DNA from 2 places in the Mesorhizobium sp. M0587 genome. Region 1 is predicted to be linked to the other one. Evidence: predicted binding sites of a transcription regulator. Region 1 holds the regulator's gene; the other holds the start of a gene.
What was found. The regulator PhoB, encoded in region 1, activates phosphate uptake and scavenging genes when phosphate is short. The targets are predictions, from matches to a motif close to TGTCATNNANCTGTCAT.
Positions count from the first base shown of each region.

Region 1 (3,411 bases):
CCACGGAGAATGACTGCAACATGATGGCGGTGGCGCTGCGCTGGCGCGATCCCCAGCGCTATCGCGACGACTTCATAGCCATCCTGCTTTCCCACGGCATCGGCATGGGCCTGGTGCTGAAAGGCGAACTGTTCACCGGCACCCATTCCTCGGGCGGCGAGTTCGGCCACATGATCCATTGGCCGGGCGGCGCCCTCTGCCGCTGCGGACGGCGCGGCTGCGTCGAGGCCTATGCCGGCAATTATGCGATCTGGCGCAATGCGAGGCAGCTTGGCGAGGACACCGAACCGGTCGACGTCAGCGACGCCGACATGCGTACGCTGGCGGCTTCGGCGCGCGAAAAAGACGGACCGGAGCGCGAGGCCTATCGCAAGGCCGGCGAGGCGCTCGGCTATGGCCTCGGCAGCCTGTTCGCGCTGATCGACCCGGCGCCTGTCGCCATGGTCGGCGTCAGCGCCGCCGCCTTCGACCTGATCGAGCCGGCACTGCGCGAGGCCATCGCCCAGACCGCCGGCGGCCAGCACTCGGAATCGATTTCCTTCGACACCGAGCCCAACGAACTGCCGCTGATCAGGGAAGGTTGCGCCATGCGCGCGCTGACCTTCGTCGACCAGGAGATTTTCGCGCCTGGCGTGCAGGCGAGAACTGGCACTGGAAAGAACGTAGCCTGAGTGGCGTCCGCCGTCGATGCCGCAGACCATCGTCGACTTTGGATATTGCCGAAGTCGTCCCAATGTCGTCATCCTAGGGCGGAGCAAGGAGCGCAGCGACGCGGCGCAGACCCGAGGATCCTGCGACCGTAGTCGTGGAGTGCAGGGGAGCAGAATTCTGCATCGTGGCAGCACTCCGAAGTCGCGGCATGGATCCTCGGGTCTGCGCTGCGTCGCTACGCTCCTTGCTACGCCCGTGGATGACGAAGTGACTGCCGTTTTCGGCTAGTCGCAAAACCTCCGAGACCCGCCTTCGGAAGCCCAATCTGACGGAACTTCCGCGCCAAAGACCTAATCTTCCCTGATCGCGTAGCCGGCGCCGCGAATGGTGCGGATGACATCGGGCATGCGGCCATTGTTGACCGCCTTGCGCAGCCGGCCGACATGCACGTCCACCGTGCGTTCGTCGATGTAGATCGTCTCGCCCCAGACATTGTCGAGCAGTTGGCTGCGCGAGAACACGCGGCCGGGATGGCGCATCATGAATTCGAGCAGGCGGAATTCGGTCGGCCCGAGCCGGATCTCGCTTTTCTTGCGATAGACCCGGTGCGATTCGCGGTCGAGCACGATGTCGCCGACCTTGAGCACGCTGGACAGCACCTCCGGCTTGGCGCGGCGCAGCAGCGCCTTGACCCGGGCCATGAATTCCGGCGTCGAGAACGGCTTGACCAGATAGTCGTCGGCCCCGGTGGAAAGGCCGCGCACGCGGTCGCTTTCCTCGCCGCGCGCCGTCAGCATGATGATCGGCAATCGCTCGGTCTCGGCGCGCATTCGCAGGCGCCGGCAGAGTTCGATGCCGGAAACCGCCGGCACCATCCAGTCGAGCACCAGAAGGTCCGGCACGTTTTCCTGCAGCCGGATCTCGGCTTCGTCGCCGCGCGTCACCACCTCGACCTGGTAACCCTCGGATTCCAGATTGTAGCGGAGCAGCACGCCTAACGGCTCCTCGTCCTCCACCACCATGATGCGCGGCGCGATCATCGCCCGGTCACCCCGCCGTCAGGCCGCCGGCGCCGACATCGCCGTTTCGTCCTGCTTCGGGCGATTGGCGGGCAGTTGCGTACCGGTCAGGACATAATAGGCATTTTCGGCGATGTTGGTCACATGGTCGCCGATGCGTTCCAGATTCTTGGCGCAGAACAACAGATGCGTGCAAGCGGTGATGTTGCGCGGATCTTCCATCATGTAGGTCAGCAGTTCGCGGAACACCGAGGTGTATTTGACGTCGATGCGCTCGTCGTTGGCCCGCAGCGTCGTCAGCGCGGCGGCATCGCGCGCCGCATATTCCTCGATCACGCCCTGCACCTGGATCAGCACCAACTGCGCCATCGCGTCGATGGAATGCGACAGGTCGCGCGGCGTGGCGGCGAGGCCGACCGTGCCGACGCGCTTGGCGATGTTCTTGGCAAGATCGCCGATGCGTTCGAGGTCGCCGGCCATGCGGATCGAGCCGACGACGTGACGCAGGTCGTCGGCCATCGGTTGACGCTTGGCGATCAGCGTGATGGCGCGGTCGTCGAGCTCGCGCTGGCGCGCATCCATGATCGCGTCATCGGAGACGACGCGTTGCGCGAGAGCGTTGTCGGTGTTCAGCAGCGCTTTGGTGGCGCCGCCGACCATCGAACTGGCGAGGTCGCCCATGTCGCTGATCAGCCTGCTGATCTGCCCTAGATCCTCGTCGAAGGCTGCGACTGTGTGTTCGGCCATGACCTTGTCCTCGTGTCTGTAAATTCGCCCGGACTGCTCAACCGAACCGGCCGGTGATATAGTCCTGGGTGCGCTTGTCGTCGGGAGTGGTGAACATCTTGTCGGTAGCGCCCTCCTCGACCAGATAGCCGAGATGGAACATCGCCGTGCGCTGCGACACACGCGCTGCCTGCTGCATCGAGTGGGTGACGATGACGATCGTGTAGTTCTGGCGCAATTCGTCGATAAGTTCCTCGACGCGCGCGGTGGCGATCGGGTCAAGCGCCGAGCAGGGCTCGTCCATAAGGATCACCTCTGGCGAAACCGCGATGGCGCGCGCAATGCACAGGCGCTGTTGCTGGCCGCCGGAAAGACCGGTGCCCGGCTCTTGCAGGCGATCCTTCACCTCGTTCCAGATCGCCGCCTTTTTCAGGCTCGATTCGACAATCTGGTCCATGTCGGCCTTGCCCTTGGCCAAGCCGTGGATGCGTGGACCGTAAGCGACGTTCTCGTATATCGACTTCGGGAACGGATTGGGCTTCTGGAACACCATGCCGACGCGAGCTCTGAGTTCGACGACGTCGATGTTTTTGTCGTAGATGTCCTCGTCGTCCAACGTGATCCTGCCGGTTACCCGCGCCGAGTCTATGGTGTCGTTCATGCGGTTGAGGCAACGCAGGAAGGTGGATTTGCCGCAGCCGGAGGGGCCGATCAGCGCCGTCACCTGGTTCTGGCGGACGTCGAGATTGACGTCGAACAGCGCCTGCTTCTCGCCGTAGAACACGCCGACCTTGTCGCCGCGCATCTTGATCACTTCGTTCGACTTGGCGCTCATCTTGTCGCCCACCGCGTTTTCGAGGGACTGTTCGGTCATGATGTTCATACCAGATGCCTTCTTTTACCAGCGCCGTTCGAAGCGGCGCCGCAGCACGATCGCTGTGATGTTCATGGCCATGAGGAAGACGAGCAGGATGATGATGGCACCCGACATGCGCTCGACGAAGGCGCGCTCGGC
Region 1 covers NZ_JAMYQP010000035.1:6,611-10,021, forward strand. The annotation lists gene NKI49_RS25570 (ROK family protein) at 1-671, shown strand, start outside; gene phoB (phosphate regulon transcriptional regulator PhoB) at 1,002-1,691, opposite strand; gene phoU (phosphate signaling complex protein PhoU) at 1,710-2,417, opposite strand; gene pstB (phosphate ABC transporter ATP-binding protein PstB) at 2,455-3,279, opposite strand; gene pstA (phosphate ABC transporter permease PstA) at 3,295-3,411, opposite strand, start outside.

Region 2 (3,411 bases), on a different contig from region 1:
CCGGCCCTGGCCTGCGCGACGAGGACATGGAGCGCATCTTCGAGGAGTTCGAGCAGGCCGACGGCACCTCGACGCGCACCCATGGCGGGGCGGGTCTGGGACTTGCCATCTCCAGGCGCCTGGTGGCCGCCATGGGCGGCACGATTTCGGTCTCCAGCCGGCTTGGCCAGGGATCGGAATTCGTCTTCGAAATTCCCGCCATTTCGGCCACCGAGCCGCCACAGAACCGGCTGAACGCGCTTGCCGGCAGGCGCGCGGTGATCCTGTCCAAGAACGCCACCGAGGCCGACGCCATCGCAATGACCATTCGTGCCAGCGGCGGCGCGGCCGATGTCTCCACCACGGTCGCGCAGGCCGCGTCCTTAGCCGACGGCTGCGACGTGCTTCTGATCGATGCGGCGATGGAAGGCGGTGACGGCAGGCTGCTCAAGCGGCTGCGCCAGAGCGGTTTTTCCGATTGCGAGGCGATTACGCTGATCGCGCCGACCGATCGCGGCATGCTTGGCGAATTCCGCGCCAACGGTTATGCGACCTTCCTTGCCCGACCGGTGCGCGGCGGGACACTTTTGCGTGTCCTTCTGAGCAGCCATGCGCCGGCACCTGCCCAGCCGCAGCCGGAAAAGCGCCGCACCGCGGCGTTTCGCGCCGCCGGCGACCGCCAACAGGGCCTGTCCGTGCTGATAGCCGAGGACAATGACATCAACGCCATGCTTGCCCGCGCCACGCTCCTGAAAGCGGGGCATCGCGTCAAGGTGGTCGGCAACGGCAAGGCCGCCGTCGAGGCCGTCATCGGCGCCGGGCACAAGCAGCGTTTCGACGTGGTGTTGATGGACCTGCACATGCCGGTCATGGACGGGCTGGACGCCATTGCCGCCATTCGCCGCCATGAGGAGGAAACAGCCGTGCCGCCGGTGCCGATCATGGTGCTGTCGGCAGACAGCCAGGAAAAGACCCGCCATGCCGTGCTTGCCCACGGCGCCAGCGGCTTCGTCACCAAGCCGCTCGACCCCGACGCCCTGGTCAACGCAGTCGAAGGACAGGTCGCCGCCTGAGCCGGTTTTCTCCGGCACGCGGCGACAGCTCCTTCTGTAGCATAGCCGGTTGACGGCATTCGCCAGCCGACGAAGTATTGCCCGCGACCTCGTATCACGGTACTGTCACAATCCTGTTGCACCTACACCGTATCCCCGTGCCAAGAGGGATGGCTCGAAGGAGAATCACTCGTGCATACAGTTATGCCGGAATGTGACACTCGGCCGAACGGCAGCAGCGCCTTGCTCGCCGGACGTAAGGTCGATTCCGTCATGAAGGGCGCAGCACTCGGCCGCATAGGCAATCTCGAAGTGCGGCTCGCCCGCAACGAGGCCGAGATCGCGGCCGCGCAGGAAGTGCGCTACCGGGTGTTCTACGACGAACTGGGCGCCAGGAAAGATCTGTTTCCGGTGCAGGATCGCCGTGATGCCGACCGGTTCGATCCCCACTGCGACCATCTGCTCGTCTTCGACACCTCGCTTTCCGGTCCCGAACACCGCCGCATCGTCGGCACTTACCGGCTGCTGCGGCAAGAGATCGCGGCCGCCGCAGGAGGCTTTTATTCCGAAGGCGAATTCGAGTTGACCAAGCTCATCGCCCGCCACCCAGGCCAGCGCTTTCTCGAACTCGGCCGCTCCTGCGTATTGCCCGAATACCGCTCCAAGCGCACCATCGAGGCGTTGTGGCAAGGCATCTGGGCCTACATAAACCATTACGAAATCGGTGTGATGACCGGCTGCGCCTCCTTCCACGGCACCGTGCCGGCGGCGCATGCCGAGGCGCTCACCTATCTTGCCCATCATTGCCGGACCAACTCGGCCTGGGACGTGCGCGCCGTGTCGGGGCGCTACTGCTCGATGGATCTGATGCCGATCGAGGCAGTCAATGCCAAGGCAGCGATTGCGGCAATGCCGCCCTTGGTCAAGGGTTACCTGCGCGTCGGCGCCCGCATCGGCGACGGCTGCGTCGTCGACCGCGAATTCTCGACGGTCGACGTCTTCGTGGTGATGCCGGTCAAGGAAATTGGCGCCCGCTACGTCAACTACTATGGCGGAGAGGCGCAGCGCTTCGCTGCCTGATGCTGGCGAATAGCGAGAGCTACGCCGCAATTCTGCGAACTGCTACTCCCTACTCCCCTTCATTCTCACGGAATATCTTCCGGCCGTCGACCGGGCCGGCTCTTGTAGGACGGAAAGGCCCAGCCGAATTTGAGCGCGCCGCCGCGCACCACGAAGGCCGCGGCAAAGCCGATCAGCCCAGACGCCAGGGGCGGCAGCCCGGCAAGATCCCCGAGCGTGAACAGGGCCGCACCGGCGAGTGCCGCGGTAACGTAGATTTCAGGCCGCAAGAGCACCGACGGTTCGCCGGCCAGCAGATCGCGCAGGATACCGCCGAAGGTGGCGGTGAGCACGCCGGTGATGGTCGCAACGACCGGCGAACCGGTGATGGCAAGGCCTTTGGCGGCGCCCATCACCGAAAACGCAGCCAGACCGACAGCGTCGAGCCAAAGCAGCAATTTCCGGCGCGACTCGACCCGGTGCGCGCTGAAGAAGACCAGCGTCGCAACCGCCGCGCAGATCAGCACATAGCTGGGGTTGGCGACCCAGAACACCGGCAGGTTGAGGATGACATCGCGAAACGTACCGCCGCCGATTCCGGTGACGCTGGCCAGGAACAGGAAACCGATGATGTCGATCTGCTTGCGCGAGGCGGCAAGCGCCCCCGTCGCGGCGAAGACGGCAACGCCGGCATAGTCGAGAAGCGCGATCGGGTTCATGGCGGGCCAAGGAAATAGGGAATAGGGAATAGGGAATAGGATTAGAATTATCACGAAGTCGTACGATTGATACGGCCCCGTTTTACCTACTGCCCTACTGCCCTACTGCCTATTCCCTTGACCTACGCATCCTTCTCGGCCTGCTCATTGACCGGTCCCGGCTCGACAGGCGCTTCGGAAGCCGCGACCTTCGGGCCGCCCTTGGCTACGCCGACCATGGCCGGGCGCAGCACGCGCTCGCCGATCGAATAGCCCGGCTGCACGACCTGGACCACCGTGTTGGCCGGCACGTCGGGATTGGGTACTTCGAACATCGCCTGATGGAAATTGGGATCGAACTTCTCGCCTTCGGGAGTAAGCTTCTTGACCCCGTGCCGCTCCAGGGCCGACAGCATGGCGCGCTCGGTCAGGTCGACGCCTTCGATCAGCGCCTTGAAGCCGGCATCGCCCGATGCTTTGGCCTCGGCCGGTATGGCGTCGAGCGCTCGGCGCAGATTGTCCGACACCGACAGCATGTCGCGGGCGAAATTCGCAACCGCGTAGGTGCGCGCGTCATGCACGTCACGCGCGGTGCGGCGGCGCAGGTTTTCCATCTCGGCCGC
Region 2 covers NZ_JAMYQP010000027.1:1,241-4,651, forward strand. The annotation lists gene NKI49_RS22195 (response regulator) at 1-1,052, shown strand, start outside; gene olsB (l-ornithine N(alpha)-acyltransferase) at 1,224-2,111, shown strand; gene NKI49_RS22205 (trimeric intracellular cation channel family protein) at 2,177-2,809, opposite strand; gene grpE (nucleotide exchange factor GrpE) at 2,932-3,411, opposite strand, start outside.
Region 2: olsB (l-ornithine N(alpha)-acyltransferase) is a predicted target of PhoB. The motif match lies at 1,156-1,172, and genes of this name have one in related genera.